DNA from 4 places in the Brevibacillus halotolerans genome. Region 4 is predicted to be linked to each of the others. Evidence: riboswitches for the same ligand, from Rfam matches in the RefSeq annotation. Region 4 holds a riboswitch; each other region holds the start of a gene.

Region 1 (8,176 bases), on a different contig from region 4:
AAAGGGCAGAGAGCTTCGGGGGCATCAGCTTGTCCATGTTACTTACTAATTGCTGAATGATCTTTTCTGGCTTTGGTCCGAATGCCATATCGACCCGTTCACGGGTTCCAAATAGATTGGTTACAATAGGGAAGCTTTTCCCTTTAACATTTGTAAAAAGAAGGGCTGGCCCTTGTTCATCAATGACTCGACGATGAATTTCTGCCAATTCCAAATAGGGATCGACAGGAGTATCAATCTGCAATAATTGTCCTTCATCGCGAAGCTGTTGGATAAAAGTTCGTAAATTTGTATGCATGAAAAGAGGTCACCTCATAATCTATCATCGCTTGTTGATCTCTATTCTTAACTGTACACGAACTGGTTGCATTGATCTAGCCTAAGATTGTATAAAATGAGCGAAATGGGGAGGTTTTTTTCAAAGAAGGGTTTACTTTTCTATGAGTAACGTTGCATCATAAGGGCCAGCTTCTCTTTTACCTGAGGCCATTCTGAATCAATGATCGAAAACATAGCAGTATCACGGACATAACCATTGGCCAGACGCATATGCTTGCGGAGCGTGCCCTCATAGGTAGCCCCGATTCGCCGAATAGCTCGTTGTGAGTTTTCGTTGCGAGAATCGGTTTTAATTTGAACGCGAACGCATCCGAGATGTTCAAAGCAATGGCTTAGCAACAAATATTTACATTCCGTATTCACGCCTGATTTCCATACGCGTGGAGTAAGCCAGGTTGAACCAATTTCTAAGTGATCATCCTTACTTGAAATATTCATAAAACGCGTAGTACCAATAATGCGTTGGGAGGAACGTTCCCTAATGATAAAAGGAAATTCTACTCCTGCATCCTTTGCATCGTATGCTTTTTTAAAATAGGCTTTCCAGTCCTCATTTGTAACCATTGCCTTCGGTAAAAAGGTCCAAATTTCGGGAAAGCTTCCGACCTGCTGAAGCTCTGCTTCGTGTTCTGGCTGTAGCGGTTCGAGTACCACAAAAGTTCCTTGTAGTGGAATGGGAGTAATAACAAGCATGTAATTGGCCACCTATCTATGTGAAAGTTCTGAATCCTTTTTGCTATCATCAGATTAAAAGGTATTCAGCAGAGAAGCAACTCATTTTTTAGGAGTGCTGTACGTTGATAGCTGGATGATTTAGAGGAGAGAAATCCACCTCCATGTGTAACTTTCACTCACATCGGGGAAACTAAGCCGAACAATCGGGAGGTGAGTCAAACCATGTCCAGCAAGAACAACAAATCTAAAAATAAGGCGAAAAACAGAGGGAAAACGCTAGATACCAATGACCAAAACAGTAACATTCGCGATAATGGAAATACGCATAAAGCATAAATGTGTGTAAAACATCAAGGTCCCCTTTCTAGAGAAAGAGAAGGGGATTTTGATTGTATACATGAAAATGTTATTTTTGTAATAGAACGATTATTTTGATTTGTATTCAATGTACAGTATGGCAAGGCTAGAACTGGGCAAAATGCCACCTAGAGGAAACATTCATGCTATAATAAAAATAAATCTACGGCAGATAGATGGGAAGAGACGGAGGCATACTTGTGGAAGACTCAATGATGCACCTACATGCAAACGAAGTAGTTCTTAGCACACAAGCATTTTTAATCTTGTGCCGTTTGTATGATAGTTTTTACGATGAATTAAGACAGCATGAGCAACTAAATGAGGTGGCTGAGAAGACAGCGGCGATTTTATTAGATGGCGTTGAGGCTTTAAAAGAACAGACGCAGCCGCCTAAACAAGTGGTGATGGCGTTAGATTTCTCCAGTTTATTTTTAGTAAAAAAGCTGGTAGAACAAGCATATCGGGAAGTAAGAGAAGTACCGGAGCAGGCCAAGGCTCTGGGATGGTTAGAAGAGTGTATGCAGGCAATGAATAAGGGAATGATTACACACTGATACGAGGTAGAATGATCTGGTGTGAACAATGAACGAGAATTTTTCTAAAGAAAATCTATCTGTTTACAAATAAGTAGTGACGTGGTACTGTAAAAGCGAATTCAAAACTTTATAACTTTGTACCGAGCGGGGGCCGAGCTGTCGGCTGAGATTGTAACACGATGCGTTACTGACCGTTGAACCTGATCTGGTTAATACCGGCGGAGGAAGAGGGCAACCGAGAACAGAGTGAAGATAACTTTGTTCTTTCAGATGCATACGAAACCATCCGCTACGGGTGGTTTTTCTTTTTATAAAAAACAACCTGTAGCCGTTTACAGTATGGATCAAAAAAGCAGTAAGCTACTAAAGATTATCAGCTTACGAACAGCTAGTTCAGCTTAGCCTCCGCTATCTATTTCGGTACTATCCGAAAAGACAGCGGAGGCTTTTTTGATGTCAGGCCATGAATGGTCCCAACTAGATCGGTCAGCTATAGAGGTTCGTTTCAAACAACAAGAAAAGGCATATGCGAATGTTTTTGCGAAAGGAGTTGAATTTTTGCGAGCACGCTCCCTTCATCTCATTACCACAGGGCGTCAAACTCTCAGAGAAGTGTTGCCCATTATTGAAAAGGCAGACCAAGCAGGAGTAGATTATCTACACATTCGGGAAAAGCAGCGGACAGCAAGGGAATTAGCTGAATGGATCAGGCTCTTGTCGGATGTTTTTCCAAGGGATCGAATCATCGTAAATGACCGTGTGGATGTAGCAATGGCTTATCATTGCGGCGGTGTACAGCTTGGACAGCAAAGTTTGCATGCCAGCTTGGCAGGTCGTATGCTGGCCCCCCACCAATTGCTGGGTTGTTCGGTTCATAACGATCAGGAATGCTTGTCGGTACAATCGTTACAACTCTCTGACCAGTACGATTCATTGACAGAACATGATATCGTACCAAGCCGTCCTCCAACCTTTGTGATAGCGGGGCATGTCTTTGTGACGGAATGTAAGCCCGGCCTAGAACCGCGTGGTCTTCCCTTTGTAACGCGAATGCGGAAACTGTTAGCTCCTAGTATCTCACTACTTGCGATAGGCGGCATAACTCCGCATCGCGTTAAGGACGTGATAGCGGCTGGAGCGGAGGGTATTGCTGTGATGTCGGGGATCATGCAGTCAGCACAACCGCAAGAAAGGATGAAAGAGTACCGTGATCAGCTTGATAAAACAGCAGAAAATGCTATCCAGTAACTACTCTATTCGATTTTTGCTTAGGCTACGCCAAACGCTGGAAAAGATAGGCGTAAAAACAATCACGCAAGAAACGAGGTGACCGTTTTTGCACGCTAGCACAGTACAGATTCAGGTTAATGGGAAAGCAACAAGTGTAGAAAAAGATACGACTGTAGAGCAATTGCTTGTTCATTATGGATTGGAGCAAAGAATAGTGGTTGTTGAGCACAATCAAATCATCCTTGATCGTTCCAGCTATGCCCATACAGTCATAATGGATGGGGATCGCATAGAAATAGTTCATTTTGTTGGAGGAGGATAATCGATGACGGATACGACTTTACGAATTGGAGAGCATGAATTTAGCTCACGTTTTTTAATTGGTACCGGGAAATTTCGTGATTTGGAAATCCAGCGAGCAGCAGTAACGATCTCTGAAGCGCAAATTATCACATTTGCGGTACGCCGTTTAAATTTGGAAAAAGGAAACGAGCCTACCTTTTTAGAATCGCTTGACCTATCAGCGTATACACTGCTCCCCAATACAGCAGGAGCAACCACCGCAAAGGAGGCTGTACGTATTGCACGTTTAGCAAAAGCGAGCGGATTATGCGACATGATTAAAGTAGAAGTAATTGCAGATCAAAAAACGTTATTGCCCGATCCAATAGAAACCCTGCGAGCATCTGCTTTATTGGTGGAAGAAGGCTTCACTGTTTTAACCTACACCAATGACGATCCCATTCTCGCGCGAAAGCTACAAGAAGTAGGCGTTCATGCTGTAATGCCCGGTGCCTCTCCAATTGGCTCTGGTCAAGGTATTCTTAATCCTCTGAACCTTAGCATCATGATCGAAGAGGCGACAGTTCCCGTCATTGTAGATGCTGGAATTGGTTCACCCTCAGATGCGACGCAAGCGATGGAGCTAGGTGCAGACGGCGTATTATTAAATACAGCAGTTGCGTTAGCAAACGACCCTATACGAATGGCAGAAGCAATGAAGCTAGCGATTCAGGCTGGACGAAAAGGCTTTTTAGCAGGACGAATTCCTCGAAAACGCTATGCTTCCGCTAGTAGTCCGATAGAAGGAATGCTGACATGAAGCTGGCTCGTCTCGCTCTTTTATCTCAAAAGTGGAGTATCTATTTAGTAATAGGTAGTCAAGATTGCGGGAACTCCGTTGAAAACATGTTTCGTATCTTGACAGAGGCACTTCAAGCGGGAGTCGGATGCGTTCAGTGGCGAGAAAAAGGAGCTGGCTCCATCAGCGATGTGATTCAAAGAGAGCAAATTGCGATCCGTATGAAAAAGCTATGTCATACATACGATGCCATTTTTCTGATTAATGATGATGTGAGCTTGGCTTGCAAGGTTCAGGCTGACGGGGTGCATGTAGGACATGAGGATATGCCGTTTGCCCAGGTTAAACAATTAGTTCCTCCTGAGATGATCATTGGAATATCAGCCGGCAATATAGAGGAAGCTCGAATCGCTCTTACATATGGAGCTGATTATTTAGGGGTAGGGCCTATGTATACATCGAAAAGTAAAACGGATGCTGGGGAGCCAATCGGTCCCAATGGACTTTCCGCTATTCGCAAATTTGTAGGAGGGTACCCCATTGTGGCTATAGGTGGAATTAAGCCAGAACATGTAAGTTGCTTGCGAAAAAATGGAGCCGATGCTATCGCGGTCATTTCAGCTATTACACAAGCACCTGATATCAAAAAAGCCGTTCAGGATTTTATTTGCCATGTTCATAAAAATCATAGTTATACATGAGTTTGCATAAAAGGAGGCTGTACGCCGATGAATACGCGAGAAATAGAAATCGCTTCTTTTACAGAGCTTTTATACGCAGAAGCAAAGCCGATTTGGGAAAAGACGCATCTCCATCCTTTCATTACTGGCATTGCTAATGGGAATTTACCGATCTCTGCATTTATCCATTACATGAAACAGGATTATCTCTTTTTACGGGAATATGCAAAACTATTTGCGATTGCGAGCGTTAAGACAGCGCGTTTAGACTGGAGCGGTCGATTTGCCCAAATCATGACATCAACACTACAAGAGGAGATGTCCCTGCATCGGGGATACGCTCAACGACTAGGCATTTCCCAAAGTGAATTAGAAACGGCCGAACCATCATTCGTCATGCTTGCCTATACAAGCTATATGCTACAGATCGCTCACCAAGGTAGCTTAGGAGAAGGACTGAGTGCTTTGCTTCCATGCATGTGGAGCTATCAGGAAATTGGGAAAAGATTAGCACAAAAAACGGGGGTAATCGATCATCCGCAGTATGGCGAGTGGGTGCGGATGTATAGTTCTGATGAATTTGCCAACTCCACGGACTGGCTGAAAGGTGTACTTAATGAAATTGCCCGTGACAGTAACAAACAGGAGCTTGCTCGGATGAAACAGCATTTTATCGCTGCTTGCAAAATGGAGTATTTATTTTGGGATATGGCTTATCTAGAACAGACATGGCCGTAATGTAATGGAAAGGGAGGCAAAAATTCACGCAGGAGGTCTGGAAAAAGATCGGCATATCGGATGGGTTCTCGCTTCCGTAGGTACTTTCCTCCTGTTATGGGAAGCAAGTTGTCGCTTGCTTGAGCTACCTGCATTCATTTTGCCAGCGCCTTCTCTTATTGCAGTTGCGCTCTGGGAGCTACGCTATCAGTTATTTACGACACATCTGTGGATTACATTACAGGAAGCGCTGCTAGGACTAGTGATCTCTATAATCGTAGGGACAGGAATTGCCATATGCATGCATCTTAATGAGAAAATGAAAAAAATCATGTACCTGTTCGTTTGTTTAGATTGACTGATTATGGTGTACCCAGCTATTATGAATTGGTGTTGGTCACAAGTGATCAGACGGCAGTAAAAAAGCGGGAGGCGCTAGAACGCTTCCAGCAAGCGATACAAAAAGGGCAGGCTTATGTTGCTTCTCATCCGAAAGAAGCACTGGAAGCACTTTTACAGCATGAAGCCACAGAATTACCTTTAGATAGAGAGATTGAACACAAAAGCCTGAAGGTCTTACTTCCTTTGATGGATGCTAAGGGTCAACCTTTTGGTAGTCAGGATACAGCCCAATGGCAGGAGGTCATTGACTGGATGGCTGCTAAGAAGCTCATTTCTAAGACTTTCTCAGCTCAGGAGATTCTTCCAGTAGTAAAATAATGTATAATAAGAGGAAATGAATGAGAAAGCGCCTATTCATGGCGCTTTTTCTAGTCTGTTCACTATGGAATTTCCAAGGAACAAGAGTAATTATGGGGGGTACATCATTTTGAAAAAAAACATCTATCACATCGGCTATGAGCGAGTATCCAGACGCGAATTACTGGAGCGTTTAGACATAGAAGATGGATTCATGTTGCAACATGATCGCCTCCATCCTGTTGATGCAGATAAAGAAGAAGTGGCGCCAGAGTGTGAGCAACATCAGATATTGGTTCGCTATCAGCACCGACCAAGCGAATGGATAACTTTTAGTGGTACGTATCAAATCCAAACAAGAGAACCAATACCTTGGATTGATGCACCTTTAGAATATCATTTATTTGGTGAGCAATTAATTCCAGGTAATTATCGACGGGAAAAGGCACCACAAGCCCGCATACCAGCCCGGACAAAGCTACAAATCACGGCAATTCGCGATGGAATTGTCTACGTTATGGTACCCAACCATCCGTCAAGGCGATATGAGATCAAGCTGGAGGATGCTCGATTTGCCCGCCATTTTCCTACAGAGCTAGAAATGCGATTGCAGTACTACTCGTTTCCACCCCATCCAGACATTTTAGTCGATTGGCTATTGCAGGAGGGAAGGAAACGTGGCATGATAACTCGCTTAAATGGAGAGCATACAGAGCGCACTGCTTTTGAGGTTTGGGAAGATCTGCGTAAGGAATACTCGTTAAGCGTGAGCGCAGCGATTTTAGCGATTAAGCAGGCATTGGTCGTCATGGATAGGGCCGGAGTGGAGGCGGATTTTCCTAACCCGGTTAAAAGTGCTGATATTTCTAGCTACAGTGAAGAAGAGCGAGATGCCTTTTTTTCTTATCAGACCGTACGTGCGGCGCTTGCTGCTGTCTCAGCCTTGCTAACCATCGACCCGATGGATCAATTGCAGGATCATTTATTGATGGATGTAATGCTAGAGCAACAACAAAATCGACGTTCCTCTAAGGAATAACGAAAGCATTCATGCAAAGGGAACATATGGATTGCGACAAAACAAATAGAACCCCAATCTGAATGTATCGATTGGGGTTCTTGATTTTACATGCGAGCATAGATGCCTTGCTGCGTTACAGTATCATAGGAATTGGGCGTTTGATAGGCAAACTTTTTTACTCCATTTTCCACCAAAAGATGTTATAGTAAACCTTATAATGATAGCGCTTTCTATTTCCGGAATATCGTTATTTTGCTGAGGGAGGTATAAAGTTATGAGCCACATTGAATCTGATTTTTCATTGGTCAACATTCCTGTTCATTTAAAGCAATTCGTTGTTGACCAAGACTATGACAAGTATACACCGATAGATCAAGCTGTTTGGCGATACGTTATGCGTCAGAATTATAATTTCCTAGGGAAAAGAGCCCATACCGCTTACTTAGATGGCTTGCAAGCATCTGGTATCAGTATCGAAAAAATACCGAATATTCGTGAAATGAATCGGTGTTTATCGGAAATTGGTTGGGGAGCAGTAAGTATCGATGGTTTTATACCAGCCGTCTCCTTTTTTGACTTTCAGGCTCATCAAATCCTTCCAATCGCTTGTGACATTCGTACTTACGATCATGTGGCTTATACACCTGCACCTGATATCATTCATGAAGCTGCCGGGCATGCCCCGATCATTAAAGACGAGAAATATCGTGACTATCTGAAAATTTTTGGAGAAATTGGTTCTAAAGCCATTTCATCACGGGCAGATTATGAGTTATATGAGTCGATTCGCTATTTATCTATCGTAAAAGAGGATATCAATGCGACGGAAGAACAAGTG
Region 2 (8,176 bases), on a different contig from region 4:
CATGTTGGCGTATCTGCCGAAGCAACTCGCTGGCTTATTGAGCAAGGAATCAAGGTCATGGGTACTGACGGCTGGGGCTGGGACATCCCTCTTACTATTCAAGCTGCGAATTACAAGCAAAAGCCACGGGAAGGACTTCTCTGGGCAGCTCATTACGTTGGAAGAGATAAAGAATATTGCCAAATCGAAAAGCTTGCTAACCTAGATAAAATCCCGACACCTTATGGCTTCAAAATCAGTTGTTTTCCCATTAAAATCGACAAAGCAAGTGGAGCTTGGACAAGGCCTGTAGCGATTATTGAAACCCCGTAGATACGACAAAAGACCAAAGGATATGAAGGTACTCATTCTAAAAAATTGACTACTCAATCTCAAATAGCCTTAGTCCCATTTGCTGGACTGAGGTTTATTTATTGCCCATGAAAAATCCCCTTTACCGCTTACCGTTGTGCTACTCACACAGGTAATGTAAAGGGGATGCTTTTTTACTTTATCGAGATGCTCTTCTTAGTAAACATTCACGGTGATGTTTACGTTCTTGTTACCGAATTTCACCTTAACAATTGCTTTACCAGCTTTACGCGGAATAATTTTTCCGTTTTTAACTGTCACGATATCCGTATTCGTGCTTGTCCATGTTGCTTTAGAGGTAACATCCTCGTTTGATCCTGCTTTGTAGATAGCAGTAGCTTTTATCTCAAAATCATCATCGTCTTTGAACAAATGTAGCTGCTGTGTCGTAACCAACAATTTATTCATTTGGTCGACTTGTACGCTTACAGTTGCCTTTTTGTTACCAAAGCTTGCTGTTACCGTAGCTGAACCCGCTTCTTTTGGTTTAATTAATCCTTTATCAACAGTAACTACATTACCTTTTACCTGCCAAGTTACTTTATCTGTAACATTTTCCTTGGAAGAATCCGTATAAACAGCCGTCACAGAAACTTTTTTCGAATCATTTCGAAGCAAATCCACTTTTTTCGAGCTTACTTCCAATACTTTCAGCTTTTTGGATACCGTTACAGACGTGGTAACTGATTTACCCATATAGCTGGCTGTAATTACCGCTGTTCCTGCTCCTACAGCTTTTACTCTACCGTTAGTAACCGTTGCTACCGAACTGTTTGACGTACTCCAAGCTGCCTTGGAAGTGACAGAAACAGGTCTTCCTACTGTGTATTGTGCACTTAGAGTAAGTGATTTCGTGTTCCCTGCTTCAAGTGCCAGAGTATTGGCTGAAATCTTCAAAGAAGACAGAACCTTCTCGGCAGGCTTGGTTGCAGGCTTGGTTGCGGCTTCCAAAACGGAAGTAGTCGGCATGCCAAAGGCCATACAAATAGCTAAACCCAATCCAAATATCTTATAAAACCTATTCTTTCTCATTCGTTCACCCATCCTCTAACTATCTTTAACGTAAATGAAATTCATATCTCATATAATTATATCGGTAAAGAAGGGGAACTTGTAAAGACTAAAAACCAATTTTTTGTAATATTAACCATGAATAAAAGCTTTACGCACACGATCCCAAAAGGTTAGACGCTTGTATCGAGCAAATTTGACCTTTTGAGGACCAACACGACAGGTGATTGAATCAACATTTTTCCAAACGCCCTGCTCTCGATCCATGCCAAGCATGATTTCAGGATTCATAATAATCAGCTCTACCTGATGGTGCTTAGGTAAAACTAGTGCGCTGTTTATCGTCCGATAGGATTGATTATTGATGGAAGCAATTTCTGCTAGCTGAATTGCCTCTAGGGAAGGATGCAGCAAGGCACCATCCACCGCTTTATTATAAGCAGTGCTACCTGAAGGCGATGAAATAATAAGACCGTCTCCGCGAAAATGTTCAAATTCTTGCTCATTAATAAAAACGGAGACTACCAAGGAAGAAAGGCTGGCATTGCGAATGACTAGTTCATTTAGTGCCCACTTCTCCAATAGCTGTCCATCCTTGGTACGAATTTGACAGGAAACAGTTGGGTATTCGGCTATTAAAGGGTCTACCTGTTCCAAGGCCTCAGCAAATTCATCCAATTGATCAGGATGCCAGTCCGCATAAAATCCCAAATGGCCCGTATGAATCCCAATATAATGCGGCTCGAATCCATATTGATGAACAGCTTCCAGCATGGTTCCATCACCTCCAATAGACAAAACCATATCCGGTTTTTCTTGACTATTGGCATCTAAAAAACGATAGGAACGCGAAGTGGAAGCAGCCAGCTTTTCACGCAACCTTATATCCACCTGACGTGTATGATCATCATTACGTAAAACCGTTGCGATTTTCATTTCGTTAAAATCCTTTCTCTTTTGCGATAACCTTGATTTCATATTCATCATACTATTGCAAGTAGCTATCAGCAAATGAGTTAACAACTATTTTACAAAAGGTCGAGAATTTCTCTTTTCCTCATTCTCCCGCAAATATCGTCTGCTCTAATCTATTCAACAGTTCTTCAGCCTGTACAATGTATGTCGATTCTATATCCGCATCTTTATTAATGGGTTCTTGAAACTGATTAAACATAGAGGAAACGACCGAAGCGGCTGCATAATCAGTATCATCATCAGCGCCGGTTTGGTAGATATGCTTCAGGACAAATGGTTGTTCAAAGCGTAAAACAGCTTGAGGCTGATCTAACTCACCGCTCACTACCTGTACAGGTAAACGTAAGAACACCATGCCTTTATCATCGAGCTTGCGATCCAAAAAGCCACTTCTATATTCCCAATTGGACAAAGTAAAGCCTTCTTTCCCCAACGTCTCCATAAGATCACCGTATGTCGCTTGTTTCCCTTCAATTTGACTTCCTATTTGTTTCATCGAAGCTACCCCTTTCCTTTCTTCTTATCCGTATAGCCTTCTCCAAATTACTTTGATTTAATTAGCATCCATCATTTACCACCAGTAACTTTTAAAGGAATTCAATGCTCTGTGTCGAAAGGGAAGGACAAGAAGAAATCTATCAATTTACAACATGTACTTACTCGGAAAGGAATTTTATTTTTGTGAAACGAATCTTGCTAACACTATCGCTACTTTCAATTACACTCGGAGGAAGCCAGCTAGAAGCAGCCACTGGCTCAAATGTATCGGCAGCTCCAAAGGTAACGGCTACACAAAAGGTAGTTAGCTATTATGCCGAAAATTATCCAGGTGATTTAGCCGCCTATACCTCCCTGCATCATTACCAGGATAGAATCTCTGACGTCGCCTTCTTTAACTACAATGCTACCAAGGAAGGCTATTTGGTAGGAGACCTGCCTAAAACAGCGTTACAGTTAACGAAAGATACAAAAAAGGGCAGCTTTTTAGTCATTACGAATCATGGGAAAAAATTATTTGATAAGGAAATCGTTCATTCGATCCTGGCCAACAAGGACTATAAAGCGCGTTTTATCCAACAAGTCCTTACCACCGTACAGCAAAATCAATTGTCAGGTGCTAATCTTGATTTTGAAAATGTTCCGGCCGAAGATCGTCAGGCCTATTCCTCGTTCGTTGGAAGCTTAGCAGACCAGCTTCATGCGATTAAAAAGCAATTAATCGTCTCTGTCCCTGCCAAAACAAACGATGACCCTGCTATCTTCTGGGTATATGGCTTTGATTTAAAAGCACTGGGTGCCAAGGCCGACTATCTTCAACTAATGACGTATGATGAGCATGGAACTTGGTCAGAGGAAGGTCCAGTTGCCTCCTACAATTGGGTGGAGGATGTTATACGCTATAGCGTCTCTCAAGTACCAGCCTATAAGCTATTAATGGGTATTCCAAGCTATGGCTACGAGTGGAGTACCGAGAAAAAAAGGGCAATCAGCTTTCGTAATATACCTGCCATCATTAAGGAAAATCAAGCCGTTCCAGCATGGCATGATACATATAAATCGCCCTATCTGCACTATATGAAAAACGGCGTTTGGCATACCCTTTGGTATGAGAATGAATATAGTATCGCCGCTAAACGTAGCTTGGCTCTAAAGTACAAGCTGGCTGGCTTTGCCGTTTGGCGCCTCGGATATGAGAACGACACTTTTTGGACGGCACTTCTTCCTAAGTCATAAATGAAACTGGTTTTTCCATTCCAAAAGCCGTCAGCATTTCAAGTTGCTGACGGCTTTTGAGCTATTCTATACGAATGCCAAGCTGACTTTCGACACTTCCTTACTAGGTACATGCTTCATCTTATCCAGCTTCCATGTCCCTAGCTCCTTAAGCAGGAAATAGACGATCTGCCGCCCATCTGGTCGCTTATACAAGATGTAGCCGTCCCGTTTACCAAGAAAGGTCATAGGCAATAGATAAACTTGCTTTTGAATCGCTTCTTTTTGGGAAAGCAATTCCTGATTCAGCAAGAGTAAGGCATGATCAGGATCATCGCGATATTGGTGAGCAATTTGGTAATATCCGATTTGCTGATAGCCAGCCAATTTTATTTGAAAGTAATCCTCAAATTCCTTTTGTACCTGTTGCTCCTCCACCTTGCGCTTTTCCTCCCACTCGTCGCCTTGATGAGAATATCCAGTCAATTGTACCCCGTTTGGGTGTACTGCAAGCTTAATCGTTTCAATTGCAAAAGGCGGTGAATGATTTCCCTCATAGGTTTTCACCTGAAAAACAGCTTCAAAGGAATGAGGCTGATTGGTTAGACGAGAGACACCTACCACCTTGGCTGAGGATAGATCATAGGCTCGTGGATAACCATAGTAGTGAGTGATTGCTTTGATTACATGGGGATTCATCGTCAAAATAAGAGCTCCTTGTATCGGATCAGAAGGTACAGGAGATGGTAGTTGAGCCCATGCGATCTCTGAAGAGGTAGATACAGTAAACAGAAGCACAGTAAAAGCAACTATCGCCATATGCTGCCATCTATTTGCCCATTGCTTCATCTGCGATCATCTCCTTTTTCTGTTAACCTTCCTCAAACTCCCATGCTTTATGAAAAGGGTGAGCGCCTTCTCCTCATTTTTCCTCGGACGAAACAAGACTGAACCTATTAGGCAAGAAAGGATTCATATGCTCTGTTTCATCTGAACTGACATATTCGGCGATCAGCTTCGCCGTAATCGGCGCTAACAGGATTCCATTCCGGTAGTGTCCGCAGGCTAGCGTTAGCCCACTCCAGTTTGGCACTGGCCCTAAAATAGGATGTCCATCAGCCGTAGCAGGCCGTAATCCTGCCCAAGCCTGTAAAAATGGAGCTTCGGAAATCGCTGGTACAATTGACATTGCCCCCGTTAATACTTTCGAAACACCATAAACAGTGGAAGAGCGGTCAAAGCCGGCTAAATCTTCTGTAGCTCCAACAATAATTCGTCTATCCTGCTTAGGCACTAGATAGCCGTTTTTTCCAAAGACTACATGGGAAAGAGGCAAATGATTCGAATCAACCGCCGCGATTTGTCCCCTTACTGGATAGACAGGTACATTCACTCCCACCTGACGTAAGATATCAGCAGTCCACGCCCCGGCTGCTACAATCACGTGATTAGCTTCCAGCTCCCCTTTCTCTGTTACAACGCCAGTCATTTTCCTTCCAGCATGCTTTAATCTGATTACAGCAGTATTTTGTAATAAACGAACATGTCGGTTTTTGGCCTGTATCACTAGGGCTTCTACTAACAGACGGTTATTGATATCAGCCTCGTGTGGAGAATAGATGGCTTGGCGTACCATTTTCGATAAATGTGGCTCTTGTTTTTGCACTTCTTTTCCAGACAACAATCGGATATCATAACCTTCAGACTTTTGCCACTGGTAGCGCTCCTGCAACCATTCCTCCTCCATGTCGGTCATGGCTACTGTCAGAATACCTGCTGTAGATAGCTGGCAATCAATGCCGGTAGCCTCCTTCAGTTCAAGCACCCAATTCTTATATAGCTGCAATGAACGTATTCCCATGTCAAGAAGCGGCCCCGGCTTCGTAAATTCCTTTAAAGGAGCAAGCATTCCCGCCGCTGCAACGGATGCCTCCCCTCCAAACACTCCCTTTTCGATGAGAGTAACCGTCATGCCTACGTGAGCAAGTTCCGTGGCAATCGCCAAACCAATAATTCCTCCGCCAATCACAATGATGTCTGAACAGCTTTTCATTGTTCTTCACCCTTTCTCGTATCTACTGAGTGGGGAATCGATTGGCTCTCTACACAAAGAAATGAAAAAACCCACTTCTCCGCGCAGGAAAAGTGGGAAAATCACCAACACCAAATCTAACCACTTCCCTTCGCCAGCATGACCTGGATCAGGTAAAAAGGGTCAACAGACACGCTCTGTCCTCTCAGCCCTGCAAGTTAGGACTCCCCCAGTAGATCAATGTGAAATTATTAATCTTCGTCCTTGTAATCATAGCTTTCGGGAATTGGCTCGAATTTTTCCGCCTCTTCAAAAGCCTTCAGTCTCTCTAGCTCCTCCATATGATAAGTAAACTGCTCCTTATTAATAAAGTAGTCCTCACCATTATGGACGGCACGGATACGTCTCTCCGCTATCTTTTCTCGTATAAACCATTCAGGCATATCCAGATAAGCAGCTGTTTCCTTTACAGTTAAATACATGGTTTACTGTCCTTTTAAGCGGGCCTCCAGCTCAGCCTTCTGCTTTTCAAAACCTGGCTTACCAAGAAGTGCGAACATGTTCGCTTTATAAGCCTCTACGCCAGGCTGATCAAATGGGTTCACACCTAGCAGATAACCGCTGATGCCGCATGCTTTTTCAAAGAAATAAAGAAGCTCACCAATATGATACGCTGATAGCTCAGGCAATTCAACTACAAGGTTAGGAACGCCGCCGTCCATGTGCGCTAACATCGTGCCTTCCATTGCCTTTTTGTTAACAAAATCCATGCCTTTTCCACTAAGGAAGTTCAAGCCATCTAAATTAGCGGCATCCTGCATGATTTCAACGTCAGTCGCTGGTTGTGCAACGGAAAGCACCGTTTCAAACAAATTGCGCGAGCCGTCTTGAATAAATTGCCCCATAGAATGAAGGTCAGCAGAGAAATCAGCAGCAGCCGGGAAGATTCCGCGACCATCCTTCCCTTCAGACTCTCCAAACAACTGCTTCCACCATTCATTGAAATAATGGAATTGAGGTTCGTAGCTTACTAGCATCTCAATTTGCTTCCCTTTGCGTAATAAGCAATTGCGGATAGCAGCATATTGATAGCATTCATTTTCTCCAAGAGCTGGATTCATATAGCGCTGACGAGCCGCCTGTGCCCCACTCATCAAGGCATCGATATCTGCACCTGATACAGCGATAGGCAACAATCCTACTGCTGTTAACACAGAGAAGCGTCCACCAACATTATCTGGAATAACGAAGCTCTCATAACCTTCTTCGTTCGCTACTTGCTTCAAAGCCCCGCGCGCTTTATCTGTTGTTGCGTAAATACGTTTACGCGCTTCTTCCTTGCCATACTTTTTCTCCATGAACTCACGGAAAATACGGAAAGCGATAGCTGGCTCTGTAGTGGTTCCGGATTTAGAAATAATGTTGACCGAAACCTCCTTGCCTTCAATAACCTGCATAAGGTGAGTCAAATAGACAGGGCTAATATTATTACCCACGAAATAAATCTCAGGTGCTTTGCGCTGTTCTTTTGTTAAAGAGTTATAGAATGTATGCCCTAGTACATCAATTACTGCCTTAGCTCCAAGATAGGAGCCTCCGATACCAATAACGAGCAATACATCAGAATCAGCCTTGATTTTTTCTGCCGCCGCTTTAATACGTGCGTATTCTTCTTTATCGTATGTATCCGGTAGGTCTACCCAGCCTAGATAATCGCTACCTGCACCTGTACCCTCATGTAATTTTTGATGCGCTAGCCCTACAGCAGCTTCTAAATGCTTCATTTCGTGTTCGGAAACGAATGGCAATGCTTTGTCATAACTAAAACGGATCGCTTTTGTCACGATAATACCCCCTGAATCGTAAGTTGCACAACTAATAATAAACTGATGCTTATTATTGTACGCGATATCTTCTCTATTCTATCACGCAGAATTTAACGGAATCACGTCAATTTCAAAATCAGTCTCTTCTAAATATTATTATAATAATGTTATTCCTTACGTTTTACTGATTTAACATAAATTTTTGTAACCATTTAGCAGTTTATGCGTAAATCCATTGTAAACAAATTTTTTAAGGAGGCTATTATGA
Region 3 (8,176 bases), on a different contig from region 4:
AACGTATTGATGCCACAAATTATCATTGCGGCACAATGTACACAAGCTACTGGTGTAGCAATGGGCTTTAAGCTTCGCGGAGAGAAGAAAGTAGCAATCAACTACTTCGGTGATGGTGCAACTTCTCAAGGTGATTTCTATGAAGCTATGAACTATGCTGGTGTATACAACCTACCAGTTATCTTCTTTAACCAAAACAATGGTTATGCAATCTCCCTGCCGTTTGCTAAGCAAACAAAATCCGAAAACATCGCTGTTAAATCCGTAGCAGCTGGTATTTCTAGCGCTCGTATTGATGGTATGGACGTTCTTGCAGTTGTAAAAGCAACTCAAGTTGCAAGAGAACGCGGTATTAACGGTGGAGGAGCTACATTGATCGAAGCTCTTACATACCGTTTCGGTCCTCACTCCATGTCTGGTGATGATCCAACTCGTTACCGTACTGGGGAAGAGCAATCCGAATGGGAACAAAAAGATCCATTAATTCGTTTCCGTAAGTTCCTAGAAGCAAAAGGTCTATGGAGCGAGCAAGATGAAGAGGCAGTAATCGAAGAGGCAAAAGCCCATGTTGCTGAGCAAATCAAGAAAGCTGACGAAACAGCAAAAATGAAAGTTTCTGAGCTTATTGATGTGATGTTCGAGACTTTGCCTCCACACCTAGAAGAACAAAAAGCAGAATATCTGGCAAAGGAGTCGAAGTAAGCCATGGCAAATTTGACAATGATTCAAGCCATTACTGATGCGATGCGTATTGAATTGGCACGCGACCCTCAAGTTCTAGTTTTTGGGGAAGACGTGGGTAATAATGGCGGTGTATTCCGTGCAACAGAAAATCTGCAAAAAGAGTTTGGCGAAGATCGCGTATTCGATACACCGCTAGCTGAATCTGGATTCGGCGGATTGGCAGTAGGTCTTGGTGTCAACGGATTCCGTCCAGTTGTTGAGATTCAATTCTTTGGTTTCGTTTTTGAAACGATTGATGCGATCGTAACTCAAGCTGCTCGTATGCGTTACCGTTCTGGTGGAAATTTCACTAGCCCAATCGTATTCCGCTCTCCATTTGGTGGTGGCGTAAAAACCCCTGAGTTGCATTCTGACTCACTAGAAGGTATCTTCCTTCAAACACCAGGTGTGAAAGTAGTAATCCCATCTAATCCTTACGATGCAAAAGGTCTATTGATCTCCGCGATTCGCGATAACGATCCGGTAATCTTCCTTGAGCATATGAAACTATATCGCTCCTTCCGTCAAGAAGTACCAGAAGGCGAATATACAATCCCATTGGGTAAAGCAAACATCGTTCGTGAGGGTACAGATGTAACGATCATCACTTACGGTGCAATGGTTCAAACAAGCATGAAAGCTGCGGAAGAATTAGAAAAACAAGGTAAAAGCGCTGAAGTTATCGACTTGCGCACCCTTTCTCCATTAGATATGGAAACAATCCTTGCTTCCGTACAAAAAACAAATCGTGCAATCGTTGTGCAAGAAGCACAACGCACTGCCGGTGTCGCTGCTGAAATCATCGCGCAAATCAACGAAAAAGCTATCTTACATCTAGAAGCGCCTGTTCTTCGTATCGCACCTCCAGATTCCGTGTTCCCGTTTGCACAAGCAGAAGATGTTTGGCTGCCTGATGTAAAAGGTGTTATTGACGGCGTGAACCGCGTATTGGAGTTCTAAGATTCGTATAATCAATGGCGGAAAGTAAGCTTTCCGCCTTCTTTTCTCGAAATCGATAGGAGGGAATTATAGTGGCACGATTTGAATATAAACTTCCGGAAACCGGTGAAGGTATCCACGAAGGCGAAATTGCAAAGTGGCATGTTGCTGTAGGAGATACAATTGAAGAGGATCAAGTTATCCTAGAAGTACAAAATGATAAATCCATGGTAGAACTACCATCTCCTGTTGCAGGTAAAGTAGTTGAGATCAATGTGAGTGAAGGTACTGTTTCTACAGTAGGTGACACACTATGTGTTATTGAAGTAGAAGGTGCATTGCCTGAAGGTGCAGATCATGGACATGGTGGCGAAAGCGCAGCACCTGCTCAAGAAGCTCCTAAAGCTACTGAAGCACCAGCGGCGGCTGCAGAACCAGCTGTTGCTCAAGGTGGAGCTCCAATTGATCGCAAGCAAGTACTTGCTACTCCTTCCGTGCGTAAATATGCTCGTGAAAAGAACATCGATTTGGCGCTTGTACCAGGTACAGGCGGTAAAGTTGGTCGAATTACCAAAGCTGATGTAGATGCATATCTTGCTGGTGGGGCTACAGCACCTGCTCAAGCAGCAGCACCAGCGGCGGCTGCAGCACCAACTGCTTCTCAAGCAGCAGCAGCTACACCTACACAACACTACGCTCCACAAGCTTTCGAATTAGAAGAGCGCGTACCTTTGAAAGGTATCCGTAAAGCTATTTCTAAAGCGATGGTTAAATCTAAATACACAGCTCCACACGTTACTTTGTTTGACGAAGTAGACGTTACTGGCTTGGTTAACCTACGTAAAGAAGGTAAACCACTAGCTATGGAACAAGGAATTAAATTAACTTACCTTCCATTCATTGTGAAAGCAGTAGTGGCTGGTTTGAAAAAATTCCCAATCCTTAACACTTCTATGGATGATGAAACACAAGAAATCATCTTCAAAAAGTACTATAATATTGGTATTGCAACATCTACAGAAGACGGCTTGCTCGTACCTGTAGTTAAAGGCGCAGATCATAAATCCATCTTCGAAATCTCTGCTGAGATTAACGAATTAGCTGGTAAAGCTCGTGACCGTAAAGCAACTGCCGATGAAATGAAAGGTTCTACTTTCAGCATCACAAACATCGGTTCTGCTGGTGGAATGTTCTTCACTCCAGTGATCAACCATCCTGAAGTAGCTATTTTGGGTGTAGGTCGCATTGAAGAGAAACCAGTAGTGAAAAACGGTGAGATTGTTGTTGCACCAGTCTTAGCGTTGTCTCTAAGCTTTGACCACCGTATAATCGATGGAGATCCAGCGCAACGTTTCATGAACTATATCAAAAAGCTTCTGGAGAACCCAACACTATTGGTTATGGAGGGATAACAACATGGTAGTAGGAGAATTCGTAGAAGAAATTGACGTAGTAGTCATCGGGGCAGGTCCTGGTGGTTATGTCGCAGCAATCCGCGCAGCTCAATTGGGGAAAAGCGTAGTTGTAGTAGAACGTGCTAACGTAGGTGGCGTATGCTTGAACGTGGGTTGTATCCCATCAAAAGCTCTTATCCATGCTTCTCACGTTTATGAAAATGCACAGCATGGCGCTAGCATGGGTATTACCATGGAAAACGTAAAAGTTGACTATGCGAAGGTACAAGAATGGAAAAGCGGCATCGTGAAACAATTGACTGGCGGGGTTGCTTCCTTGTTCAAAGGAAACAAAATACGTCTAGTTTCTGGGGAAGCGTTCTTCTTGTCTGAGAATGAAATCAGCGTTTATAACGATAATGAGTCCCTTAAATTCAAGTTCAACAATGCGATTATCGCAACCGGTTCTCGTCCGTTCGAACTTCCAGCGTTTAAATGGAGCAAGCGAGTATTGTCCTCTACTGAGGTATTAAGTCTTGGCGAAATTCCAAAACGCATGGTAGTTATCGGCGGTGGATACATCGGGGTTGAACTAGGTACAGTTCTTGCTAAATTTGGCACAGAACTTACAATCCTTGAGGGTGCAGACCATATCCTACCTGGATTTGAACAAGACATGACTCGTCTAGTTGAACGTCGTTTGAAAAAACACAACGTGAAAATTCATACCAAAGCTCTTGCAAAAGGTGTGGAAGAATCAGAAAACGGTGTAGTCGTAAAAGCAGAAGTTAAAGGTGAAGAAATGTCCTTTGAAGCTGATTACGTACTAGTTACTGTTGGCCGTAAGCCTAACACAAATGATATCGGTCTTGAAGCAATCGGCGTGAAAATGAACGAGCGCGGATTGATCGAAGTAGATAAACAAGGTCGTACAAGTCTACCACACATCTACGCGATTGGTGACATTGTTCCAGGTCTTGCGCTAGCTCACAAAGCTTCTTATGAAGGTAAAGTGGCTGCTGAAGCAATTGCGGGACATGCGGCTGAAGTGGATTACAAGTGCATTCCTTCTGTTGTATTCTCCGATCCAGAAATGTCCAGTGTGGGTATCTCTGAAAGAGAAGCAAAAGAACAAGGTCTAGATGTAGTTGTAGGTCGTTTCCCTTATGCTGCTAACGGACGTGCTCTATCTGTTAATGCCGGCGAAGGATTTGCAAAAATCATTGCTGACAAAGAAACAGGAGTAGTTCTAGGTGCACAATTCGTTGGGGAAGATGCTTCTAACATCGTATCTGAAGTAGCTTTGGCTATTGAGATGGGTGCTACATTAGAAGATATCGAGCTAACTATCCATGCTCACCCAACTTTGGGCGAAGTAACATTGGAAGCTGCGGAAATGGCGCTTGGTCGTCCGATCCACGTAGTGGTAAAATAATTGCTTTCTATAAAAAAAGGTTGCTGGTTTATTTCAGCAACCTTTTTTCTTTACTCGTAAAAGAAGATCATATTAGCTTACAAGAAAAAGACAAGAGGGTGTACAGCATTACTGTGTAATACAAGCTAATAAAAGATCTCAGGTATACATTTTAGAGCCAGAGCGTTTAAACTCTTCTGCCTTTTGAGAAAGTCCTGTTTCAATGAGAGAATCTTCAAGACTTGCTGTACTTTTATCTGCCAATGGACTGTTATCAACCATTCCTTTTAACTCATGACTAATTTTCATACTGCAAAATTTCGGCCCACACATCGAGCAAAAATGTGCTGTTTTAGCTGGTTCAGCGGGAAGGGCTTCATCATGATAATCGCGTGCTCGCTCGGGATCTAATGATAAATGAAATTGATCGTGCCAGCGAAATTCAAATCGTGCTTTTGACATCGCATCATCCCATGCTTGAGCAAGGGGATGACCTTTTGCTAGATCGGCGGCATGCGCTGCGATTTTATAGGCGATGACCCCTTCTTTTACATCATGCTTATTCGGCAGTCCTAAATGTTCTTTCGGTGTTACATAGCATAGCATCGCAGTACCAAACCAGCCAATCATAGCAGCACCAATGGCAGAGGTAATGTGATCATATCCGGGGGCAATATCGGTTGTAAGCGGCCCTAACGTATAGAAGGGAGCCTCCTGACAAATATCCTGCTGAATGTCTACGTTTTCTTTAATCTTGTGCATAGGAACATGTCCCGGCCCTTCGATCATGACCTGAACATCATACTCCCAGGCAATTTTCGTTAGTTCACCCAAGGTTTCTAATTCCGCCATTTGAGCAGCATCATTGGCATCCGCAATGGACCCCGGCCGCAGACCATCCCCTAAGGAGAGTGAGATATCGTAAGCACTTGCAATTTCACAAATCTCACGGAAATGTGTATACAAGAAATTCTCCTGATGATAGGTAAGACACCAAGAGGCCATAATGGAACCTCCTCGCGAAACGATTCCTGTCACGCGGTTCATGGTAAGGGGGATGTAACGAAGCAAAAGTCCAGCATGTACTGTGAAATAGTCCACACCTTGTTCTGCTTGCTCGATTAACGTATCCCGGTATAATTCCCAGGATAAATTCTCTGGTTGTCCTCCCGCTTTCTCCAAAGCTTGATACAATGGTACAGTTCCGACTGGTACAGGAGCATTCCGTAAAATCCATTCACGTGTCGTGTGAATATTTTTACCGGTCGATAAATCCATGATGGTATCCGCTCCCCAGCGAATTGCCCAGACCATTTTTTCAACCTCATCTTCTATGGAGGAAAGAACAGCCGAATTTCCAATATTAGCGTTTATTTTTACCAAAAATTGCTTTCCAATAAGCATAGGCTCAAGCTCAGGGTGATTTATATTAGCCGGCAATATGGCGCGTCCACTGGCAATTTCTTGACGTACTACCTCTGGCTTTATTCCCTCACGTATCGCTGCGAATTCCATTTCAGGTGTAATGATGCCTTTACGTGCATAATGCAGCTGAGTGACGCGTTTTCCTTTACGTGCTCGCAGAGATGGACGATTTTCAAATTCTTGAACAGGAAGCGGGTTAGCGGCCTTTGATTTTGTAGGGGCAAGATTTTTGGAGACTCCATATGTTTCTGTGTCCTTCCGTTCTAAAATCCAAGGAGAGCGGAGTGGTGCAAGACCTTTGCTTAGATCAATCGTTTCAAACAGTGTTTCATCTGTGTAGGGTCCGCTCGTATCATACACTTGCAAAGGAGCATTTGGAGTAACGCGCCCTTGTTGATCAACAGTAGGGGAAAGCATAATTTCACGAAACGGAACTAGTAGATCAGGCCTTGAGCCTGTCACATATCTCTTGCGACTTGCTGGAAAAAAAGACGGAGTTGATAAAATAGACATTGCTATACCTCCCAACATCATTTGGCAACTAGCAAGGGACGGTAGGAGCGACAAACTAAAAAAGAGCCATACAGCAAAGGCTGACGGCTCTTATCCATACAAAATAAACATGCTGAAATAAACGAAGTCATTCGTATGGGATCGTTTCCTACGCTGGCATTATCCAGATCAGGTTTCACGGTCGGTAGCAGAGTTCTCCACCCTCTCAGCCTGGCTTCATCCAAGCTCCCGTATCCATATGTAGTTGCCCTTTTACCATATCATATGGGAAAATGTGGGTCAATAGGACTGATGGACGTTACGTGTGGGACAAATAAACAAAACCGCCAATCCGGCCAAGGACAAGCGGTTTGTTAGCAGAGGATTATCCTTCACGTGTTTTAACTTGACGGGAATGATTCTTTTGCTTTACCTTTTTGGTTCCTGGTAAAGGTTTCCCGGTTTGTTCTAAGCCTTGAAATTGGTTATTATATGTTTGATGCGGATTTTCTACTAAGAAATCATCTTTTGCCATCCTTATCAGCTCCTTCGTGATTAGTATGGGAGGGAAATTGGTATCGCATGCACAGGGAAGTGTTTGTAACGCTGTGAATTATAGTTAAACAGGAGAGGACAGATTTTCATGAAAAAAAGATCGATGTTTATGGCAGTGCTAGCTAGCTTATTACTTGTAACAGGCTGTAGTGGAAATCAATCAAATACTACGCCTACAGAACAAGCCCAAGATATAAAGGTTAATCAGATTGATCTCACAGCTGAGCTCAAGTTTACAGAGCAAGCTACGATTGGGAAAACGACACTAGCCCAGATGGAAAAAATATATGGTCCCGCTGTAGAAAAAAAGACCATTAAAAGTAATTTTCGTACCAATTTAAAAGAAGAGAATGGACCAAATCCAGAAGTAGAGCAAGAAGTAGCTTTTATCAAGATCAACCCACTAACAGGGGCAAAATGGAATAAAGCCTACCCCTTATATTTTACCAAAACGGCTAATCCTACATTAGTAGCTGCCCAAGTGATGTTAAAACGTGGAGATTTGATGAAAAATCTTGAGACTGGAAAGCAACTAACTCTAGAGGATATCAAAAAGGTATATGGAGCGCCAACACGCGACCTAGGAAGAGTTCTGGAGTATTATGATTTCAAAAATAAAGCTGTTCTGCATGTCATTTTAACGGATAATAATCAAATTTCTACTATGCTAACCCATTATGGATTGTTGTATGCGGACAAGCAAGAGGATATGATTGAGAATGAAAATATCATTAAGCGTTTGAGTCAGGAACAAGGATCAGCATCTAAGTAAAAACGGCCAGAAGCCTTTATAAGAGTCTTACCCTATAAAGCCGTGGCGAATGGAGGGATCATCATGCCAACCTTGATTGCACCCGTATTTAATACCATAACAGATAAACCACTTCGTATACAGCTTAGTGAGGATTTCTTTCTGGTATCCGGCTTTGAGCCCTTGTATAAGATTTGTCATGAGCGCTTGCGTCCACAGATGAACGAGAATCGGCTTCATTTTGAAGAGAAGGTAAAACCAAACTCATTGTTTCTCTATGCAGAGTATCCTACCTTAAAAGTAAAAGAGGATCGTCCTTTTATAGCTGAAATAGAGAATCGCTTAAACATGGCGAATGGCGAAGGGGTTTGTTCGATCCCTTATCTATTAACAATGGAAGAAAATCGGTATGGGATTAATTATGTAAAACGCTCATTAGATGGTCCTAAGTTTATCTATACCGATCAAATAGAGGGATTGTTC
Region 4 (8,176 bases):
ATTTCGAACGGTTACAAAAAGGTTACATTTTTCCCCGCTTTGTTGTAACATTTCCCTCACCTGCTACGTATTATTTTTATAGTAGGTGATGATACATATGACAAACCACATGACTTTTGCCATACTGGTGGGCTTGTGTGCGACAGCGGGACTTTTTTTATTTCGACGCGCTGTGACGAGTGGGGATCGACAGCAAGGCGGATTCTGGATTAATGGTCTAGCTATCGCTATTGCAACTTTGCTGGTTTTATTCTCAAGCGCTATCGTCGTGTTCTTATTGGTTACGATTCTCTGGACAGTCGGCACTCTATTTCCTATGTTTGTCGACAAATCTGATTTCTGGACACTCGTTTCCTTTGCAGTCGTCTCCTTTTTCATGTTAATGCTGTACGAACTAATTCTTGAACCAGTCCTTTTATACATAATGCAAAGACTACATATCTCAAGAAATTGGAAATTGATACCTGAAATTTTAGCAACGACCTTCATTTTTTATCTCGTGAATACCACATGGATTTCTGGTGTCTTGTTAACACCATTAACTCCCTTATTTGTTGGCATATTAGCTGTAACAGTCGATTATGTTTTAGAGCGCATCATGGGTGAGAGAAGGTAAAAATGTAGACACGACAAAAAGCACCTCTTAGTTTGCGAATCTCGCAACATGACAGGAGGTGCTTTTTATCTGTCTTTTCCTCGTACAAAAAGGCGTTTCTGCAAGCATACAGAAACGCTTTCAACTCTGTTCTTCCATTCTTTTTTTATATGTATGTTCTCCCGTTATACAGCAGATGCACTTAGCGTGTCGTCCCTGTTTTTCCCTGTTTCTTCTGCTGTAAGCGGTATTGAGTAGGTGTACAACCTGTTTCTTTCTGAAAAACAGCGGCAAAATAGGCACTATTACGAAAACCTACTCTGCTTGCAATCATGGAAACATTTCGATCTGTTTCTAGTAGTTGCTTCTTCGCTTCATCTATTCGGATGCGCGTTAAATATTTCCCTGGCGTTATCTTCATACAACGAGAAAAACAACGCTGCAAATAAAAAGGACTCACATAGAGACGTGACGCCATTTCACGCAGAGTTACGGGTTGGTTATAGCAATCGTGAATCATCTCTAGCAAACGGGTCGCCGCATCTTCTTCCGCTGATTTCCAGGTTGGTTCAGATGGTCTACAACGCTTGCAAGGACGAAAACCTGCAGCAATGGCATCGGACGCCGCATAATAAATCTTCACATGCTCTCTTTTGGGTGTCCTTGATTTGCATGACGGCTTGCAAAAAATACCCGTCGTGCTAAGGCCATAAAAGAATAGTTGATCATAATTTGGATCGCATTCTACTATCGCCTTCCAGAACTCCTCTTTCATCCACGATCCCTCCTAGCCTTCAATCCTCAGTATAACGTAATGTTTTTACTTCTAGTAAGCAACTGGGAATGAAAGAGCAAAATTTCGATAGTTTTTTCTTAATTTCACAATTATGTAACTTTTTCCATAATAAAAAACCGTGCCTTTTCACGTTCTTACGAATATTTTTTTGTAACAAACCGCTTTTATTTTCACTAATATTAAAAAAAGCCAAGAGAGGAAGTAGCTCCCTTCTCTTCGCTTTTTTATAAACTACTTTATTATGTACGTCGATAAGCGCCCGCATTCTGCTGAAACAATTGAGGTGCCCCATTTGCTAGTAATGTAACGACCAAAGCCGTAATCACATACTCAGGTATCAGATAAGTTGCATTATAGCTGAAGGAATAAAGTGTTGCAGGTGTTCCTTCCGGGGCATAGCTCCCAAACCAAACAGCTCCTGAAGTCGTGCGAATAGCCAAGCATAACGCAATTCCCACTAGCAATCCTCCCCAGATGGAGGCAATTTTTGTTGCTTTGCTTTGTGTCTTACTAGCGTACAGGAACGCACCAAAGCCTAGCACGGCATAGGATAGAGGATAATCTAACACCATTTGAATCGGATGGACCATCTCGCCACCAAAAAAGAATTTAACCATGCCTACTAGCCCGCCTGTGATTACGCCTGCTACCCAACCACGGCGAAACGCCAAGAGAGCTATCGGTACCATTACCAGCGATACGCTTCCCCCTTGAGGCATGGCAAACAGCTTTACCTTACTTAAAATAACAGCTATTGCTGCCATGATAGCTATTTCCATCATGATAACCAGTCGTGTTCGTGACATTTCAATTCCTCCTCATTCTGATGCAGTATGTATGTAAGCAGCAGAAATAGAAAGGGTCCAACTCAAGTTTATATAGACTATAAATACAAATTAGAGCAAATTGTATCAGCCAGTTGAATATAAAGAGCGTTTTTCATGTTTTACACACAAAAAAAAACCACCCTAGACGGATGGTTCTCAACTCGGCGATACAACCCTATCTCGACGATAGAGCTACAGCTTTCGCACTTGAAGTCAGCTACCTCTCCCTCCGCTGGCATTACCCAGTTCAGGTTCTACGGTCAGTAACGCATTCTGTTACAATCTCAGCCGCATTTGCCCGGCCCCCGTTTAGTACATGCTTATTTCATTTTCAATGTTACAAATTCAAATAATACCATAACATATTACTACTATTTTGCAAAGTACTTCTTTGAAGCGTCATTTGCTTCATTATAATTGTTTTTTCAATGGTACGTTCTATGACTTTGCATCTAACAAAAGCGAAAAATCAGTTGAAACAGGCTAGATCTTTTACAAGATATAGGGAAAAAGCAGAAATTGAGTGGGCCGAGGTACCCCCCACTTATCCTATGAATAGTATGTAAGGCAAAAGCCTAAAAAGCCTGCTACTTCGGCACCAACACACTCCCCCTGACATAGGATAAGGTGACTGTATCCCTCAACCTTGTTCCTGTAGAGCCCACAAGGAGGGGTGGCACGTTTTGAAGAGTAGCGACCAAAGTAAACCGTTATTAACTAATCGCGAAAGAGAAGTGTTTGAACTCCTGGTCCAAGACAAGACCACAAAAGAGATAGCAGGACAGCTCTTCATTAGCGAAAAAACAGTCAGAAATCACATTAGTAACGTCATGCAGAAATTGGGCGTGAAAGGGCGGTCACAAGCCGTAGTAGAATTGGTAAGGCTTGGCGAATTAAAAATTTGACCGCTCAGGTGAACTGTCTCCCTTTTCTTCAAATCCTTGAAGAGAAGGGGGGATTTTTTCATTCTTTAGACATAAGGTGTTCGATTATAAGCCTCTTCATATCGCTTCTTCATGGCATTTACAATTAGAGTAAAACCTAGAACCGCAAGCATAAAAGCGGTTAGTGGCGCAAAGAAAATCCACTGCTTTGTTTGTAGAAAAGAGCGTGATTGTCCGATTAATCCAGCCCATTCATAGAGGATGTAAAGAGCGTACTATATCATGCTTGAAAACTTCCAGACCACTCTTTATATTTTATTTTTATTTATGACTTTTCTATCAAAATAAGAAAAGGCGCAAAGGTTATAAAAAACCTAGCGCCTCTAGCATTTTAATCTAATACTTCTCCATTACTAGCAATGACATTTTTATACCAGTAGAAGCTTTTCTTTTTCAATCTTCGCAGAGTTCCTTTTCCTTCATTATCCTTATCTACATAAATGAATCCGTAACGCTTCTTCATCTCTGCAGTGGAGGCACTAACTAAATCAATTGGTCCCCATGTTGTGTAACCAATCAGGTCAACACCATCTGCAATCGCTTCTTTCATTTCCGCAATGTGGTCCTTTAAGTATGCAATGCGGTAATCATCTACAATGACATCCCCGTCTTCTACAACATCAACTGCCCCTAATCCATTTTCCACAATAAACAGTGGCACCTGATAACGATCGTACAAAATATTAAGGGCAATACGCAAACCTTTCGGGTCGATTTCCCATCCCCAATCTGTTGCTTTCAAATACGGGTTTTTTACTCCACCCATGATGAGATTGCCATTTGTCTCTCCAGCTTTTTCAGGGGTTACTGTTGCCGTTCTACTTACATAGTAGCTAAAGCCTAGATAGTCTACTTTATACGTGCTCAATAGCTCTTCGTCGCCTTCCTCTATGACGATTTGAATATCATTTTCAGCAAAATAGCGCTTCGTATAGGATGGATAGTAGCCTCTCACTTGAATATCGGTAAAGAATAAGGTCTCCCGATCCGTAGTAAATGCTTTCCATACATCTTCTGGATGACTTGTTAGTGGGTAGGTTGGCAAATAAGCCAGCATGCAACCAATCTGAGCATCAGGAATGATCTCATGGCATGCTTTTACAGCCAAAGCGCTTGCCACGAACTGATGATGAGCCGCTTGATACATCGCGTTCTTCTCGTTCTCACCTTCTGTTAATACAAGTCCACCACCCGTAAATGGCGCATGTAGCACAACGTTAATCTCATTGAACGTCATCCAGTATTTCACTTTATCCTTGTAGCGTTTAAAGAGTGTTTTGGCAAAACGCTCATAGAATTCAACTAACTTCCGATTTCTCCACCCTCCATACTGCTTCACCAGATAAAGCGGCATCTCATAATGTGAGATCGTTACTACCGGCTCAATACCGTATTTTTTAATTTCATCAAACAATTGATCATAGAATTTCAAACCTTCTTCGTTTGGCTCAAGCTCGTCACCATTCGGAAAAATTCTTGTCCAAGCTATCGAGGTGCGGAAGCATGTAAAGCCCATTTCTGCAAACAAGGCAATATCTTCTTTATAGCGATGATAAAAATCAATCGCTTCATGATAAGGGTAGTAGCCTTCCATTGATTCATCATGCGGATACATAATGCCTCTTGGTGACACATCTGCTGTTGAAAGACCTTTGCCACCCTCTTGATAAGCGCCCTCTAGCTGATTAGCTGCGACCGCTCCTCCCCATAGAAAGCCTTCTGGAAATTTCTTCACGATTTTCGTCATAACTTATTTCCTCCTTATAAGTAGAATTGCATCTATGCAAAATTTCGATATAAACAAGGTGATGGATCAACAATTCAGATTCCTTAGACTCGCAGGGTAAGCAAAAGCTCTTTTTCTTTTACTTCAGCTAGACTCGAAGGTTCGATCTCTGGATATTGGTCTGTATTCGTGATGATCACAGGTGTTATCGTTTCAAAGCCTGCCTGTCTAATCTCCTGTAGATCGAATTCAATGAGCAGTTCCCCTACCTTGACCTGCTGACCTGTCTCTACATGGGCGGTAAAGTGTTTGCCCCCCAATTTAACGGTATCTATTCCAATATGAATCAATACCTCTGCTCCAGCATCACTGATTAACCCTATAGCATGCTTCGTATTAAAAATGGAGACGACAGTTCCATTCACTGGCGAAACAACACGTCCCTCTGCGGGTTCAATCGCTAATCCTTTTCCCATAATCTCTCTAGAAAAGGTGGGGTCACTGACCGCTTGTAGAGGATGAACAGCACCAGCTATTGGGCTGCAAATCTGTTCATTTTGAACAAGCGTATTATCTGTTGTTCCTTCTTTTTCTAATCCGATGAATTCTGCTGTTTCTTTCGACTCTTCCTGATCTTCATTGGCTGGTATATCAATAAAGCCTAGAATATATGTCATGACTGCTCCAACAATAAAAGCAATGATAAGACCAATAATCGCATACCAGAACGTCTCCCCAACGAGGATCGGCAACCCAGGCAATCCTGCATTTCCGCCTACAATATAAGCTTTTGTTTTAAATAAGCTGATAAAGGCTCCACTGACTGCTCCACCGATTAACGCCGCGATGAACGGTTTCTTCAATCTCATATTGACCCCATACATCGCTGGCTCCGTAATACCCATGGTTGCTGTGATACTTGTAGACATGGCAATTGATTTAAATTCCTTGTTCCGTGATTTTAAGAATACGCCAAAGGCTGCGCCTGCTTGAGCTAGGTTAGCGACGAACATAATCGGAAGAATGTAATCGTAGCCAAGCTGAGCTACGGAACCAATCATAATTGGTATCAGCGCATAGTGCATGCCGGTAATGATAATAAGAGACATTGTTCCGCCAAGCAGCACTCCCGCAAACAATCCTGCATGATCAAACAACGCGATAATGCCTGATGCAAGTCCATTTCCAATAATCGTTCCAATTGGTCCAATGGCAATAAGCATGAGTGGTACTACAATAAGCAAGGTAAGCATGGGTACTAAAATCAGCTTCATTGATTTATGAATTAGGTTATCTACGAATTTTTCCACATAAGATGCCAGCCAGATCGTAATGACGATTGGGATAACCGATGAAGCATAGGTAACGGCTGTTACCGGTATCCCCATAAAGCTCGTACTTTGCCCTGTACCTAACAGGGCTGTCAATTGCGGATGGAGAACGGCGGCTGCGACAGAAACAGCAATAAAAGGATTATTTCCAAATTTATTTGCCGCACTAAAAGCCAAGATAAGCGGTAGAAAGTAGAAAGCACCGTCTCCGATCGCATTTAGTATCTGATAGGTACTGTCATCGGGCGACATCCAGCCAAACGTTGCCGCTAAAGACAAGAGACCTTTAATCATCCCTGCCCCAGCTATCGCTGGAAGAATCGGTGTAAACACCCCTGCAATGACATCAAAAATCGCACTTATCGGATTTTGCTTCTTTTGCATCCCCTTCTCTTTTCCTTGTATGCTTGCAGCTATATCGCTACTCTTCATTATCTCTTTATAAACCTGCGCAACATCGTTTCCAATGATGACCTGAAACTGACCTCCACTTTTCATGGTACCCATGACACCCTTTGTCTTCTCCAGACTCTCTTTATCAGCAAGCTGATCGTCATGCAAGTTAAAGCGTAATCTGGTCATACAATGGGTAACGTGTGCAATATTTTCTTTTCCTCCAACAAGCGCTACTATTTCCTTTGCTACTTTTTCTTTATCCATAGAAAAACACATCCTTTTCCTAACATGACTGAGATAAAAGCAATGCACTTGTTCAAATGGGCCCAATTGATCAAAAGTTTCGCATCATCTCATAAAAAAAACCCAAACATCTACCCACGTATCGACAAACATGTCTGTACATGAATAAACATTTAGGTTTTGCCTGCTTACCAGTAACAATCCTAGTAGTATGAAATTAAAAAAAACCTAAATCGCTGTCCATATAAATAGACAACCATTTAGGTTTTGCCTGCTTAACCAGTAACAATCCTAATCAATAAGAACTTGTCTTATTAAGTTACTTATAAAATATCATGTCCTCTTGATAATGTCAACGCTTTCATTTTTACTTTTTATTTACCACTCTATGGATGTGAATCGTTAGATAAAGCACTTCTTCATTTGTTAACTCATGCTTATATTCCTTTTGAATGTATCGCTTGATTTTCTTCGTACACTCATAAGCTTCCTTATATTTGCTTTTGACCATCTCGTATAAGAAATCGTCGCTGCTCTCCATATGGGTTTCCTTGCACAAACGTTGAGCGAAAAATTTTAGATGGGTAATAAACCGGTAATAATGCAAGGATTCCTCGTCCACTTCAATATTGAAATGATATTTAACGATATTTAAAATCTCTTGCATTACCTTCGTTATTGTAACAATCGTTGGCATTTCTTCGTTTAATTCGGCATTTACAATGTGTAAAGCAATAAAACCAGCCTCATCTTCTGGTAATGTAATTCCTAATTTCTGATTGATCTGTTTGATTGCCTTTTGTCCAACAGAAAATTCATCTTGATACAATCTTTTGATCTCCCAAAGCAAGGCATTTTTAATATCTAATCCGTCCTTGTTACGCTGAATGGCAAAATAAATATGATCCGTAAGGGAGACGTAAATGCTTTCATTTAGCTTTTTGCCCAAGCTCATTTTGGCATAGTTAATGATATTCTCAGAGATTTCCATATACTCCATCGGAATTTCATAAAGCAGTGTTTTAAACTTCTCGGAGATATCCTTATTTTCTAATTTGAAAATTTTCTCGATCTTGTCTTCTTCAACCTTATCGCCTGGTCGCTTCTGAAAGGCAATTCCTCTGCCCATTATCACCAGTTCTTTATTTTGATCGTTGTATACACTGATCACATTGTTGTTAATAACCTTGGCTATTTTCATGCTGACGATCCTCCCTTAGGATAAACCAAATGTTTATTACAATCGCTCCTGATCTTTTTTTTGATCGTACCTTTCTTTTCAGGAGAGGTCAAGGAAAATGAAAAGAGAGAGAAAAAG

What was found. Region 4 has a riboswitch for thiamine pyrophosphate ahead of thiT (energy-coupled thiamine transporter ThiT). Riboswitches for the same ligand answer to the same signal wherever they lie in the genome.
Region 1: another riboswitch for thiamine pyrophosphate. It lies ahead of O0550_RS06165 (thiamine phosphate synthase); the one in region 4 lies ahead of thiT (energy-coupled thiamine transporter ThiT).
Region 2: another riboswitch for thiamine pyrophosphate. It lies ahead of thiO (glycine oxidase ThiO); the one in region 4 lies ahead of thiT (energy-coupled thiamine transporter ThiT).
Region 3: another riboswitch for thiamine pyrophosphate. It lies ahead of thiC (phosphomethylpyrimidine synthase ThiC); the one in region 4 lies ahead of thiT (energy-coupled thiamine transporter ThiT).

Annotation. Positions count from the first base shown of each region.
Region 1 covers NZ_JAPTNK010000003.1:258,651-266,826, reverse strand. The annotation lists gene O0550_RS06180 (UbiD family decarboxylase) at 1-298, opposite strand, end outside; gene O0550_RS06175 (GNAT family N-acetyltransferase) at 439-1,032, opposite strand; gene O0550_RS06170 (hypothetical protein) at 1,572-1,928, shown strand; TPP riboswitch at 2,045-2,154, shown strand; gene O0550_RS06165 (thiamine phosphate synthase) at 2,364-3,158, shown strand; gene thiS (sulfur carrier protein ThiS) at 3,247-3,462, shown strand; gene O0550_RS06155 (thiazole synthase) at 3,466-4,242, shown strand; gene thiE (thiamine phosphate synthase) at 4,239-4,922, shown strand; gene tenA (thiaminase II) at 4,950-5,639, shown strand; gene O0550_RS06140 (ABC transporter permease) at 5,644-5,976, shown strand; gene O0550_RS06135 (ABC transporter substrate-binding protein) at 5,964-6,338, shown strand; gene O0550_RS06130 (hypothetical protein) at 6,448-7,356, shown strand; gene O0550_RS06125 (aromatic amino acid hydroxylase) at 7,613-8,176, shown strand, end outside.
Region 2 covers NZ_JAPTNK010000020.1:111-8,286, reverse strand. The annotation lists gene O0550_RS20080 (cyclase family protein) at 1-312, shown strand, start outside; gene O0550_RS20075 (Ig-like domain-containing protein) at 508-1,383, opposite strand; gene O0550_RS20070 (NAD kinase) at 1,495-2,298, opposite strand; gene O0550_RS20065 (YugN-like family protein) at 2,420-2,833, opposite strand; gene O0550_RS20060 (glycosyl hydrolase family 18 protein) at 3,019-4,071, shown strand; gene O0550_RS20055 (DUF3888 domain-containing protein) at 4,138-4,899, opposite strand; gene thiO (glycine oxidase ThiO) at 4,973-6,103, opposite strand; TPP riboswitch at 6,212-6,323, opposite strand; gene O0550_RS20045 (excisionase family DNA-binding protein) at 6,334-6,564, opposite strand; gene O0550_RS20040 (glucose-6-phosphate isomerase) at 6,568-7,926, opposite strand.
Region 3 covers NZ_JAPTNK010000003.1:339,584-347,759, reverse strand. The annotation lists gene pdhA (pyruvate dehydrogenase (acetyl-transferring) E1 component subunit alpha) at 1-702, shown strand, start outside; gene O0550_RS06550 (alpha-ketoacid dehydrogenase subunit beta) at 706-1,683, shown strand; gene O0550_RS06545 (dihydrolipoamide acetyltransferase family protein) at 1,755-3,074, shown strand; gene lpdA (dihydrolipoyl dehydrogenase) at 3,079-4,491, shown strand; gene thiC (phosphomethylpyrimidine synthase ThiC) at 4,630-6,408, opposite strand; TPP riboswitch at 6,534-6,650, opposite strand; gene O0550_RS06530 (hypothetical protein) at 6,773-6,922, opposite strand; gene O0550_RS06525 (peptidylprolyl isomerase) at 7,031-7,714, shown strand; gene O0550_RS06520 (HEPN domain-containing protein) at 7,778-8,176, shown strand, end outside.
Region 4 covers NZ_JAPTNK010000001.1:513,156-521,331, reverse strand. The annotation lists gene O0550_RS02260 (hypothetical protein) at 98-616, shown strand; gene O0550_RS02255 (bifunctional transcriptional activator/DNA repair enzyme AdaA) at 798-1,370, opposite strand; gene thiT (energy-coupled thiamine transporter ThiT) at 1,631-2,197, opposite strand; TPP riboswitch at 2,426-2,537, opposite strand; gene O0550_RS02245 (helix-turn-helix domain-containing protein) at 2,902-3,123, shown strand; gene bglH (aryl-phospho-beta-d-glucosidase) at 3,494-4,909, opposite strand; gene O0550_RS02235 (beta-glucoside-specific PTS transporter subunit IIABC) at 4,993-6,879, opposite strand; gene licT (BglG family transcription antiterminator LicT) at 7,226-8,059, opposite strand.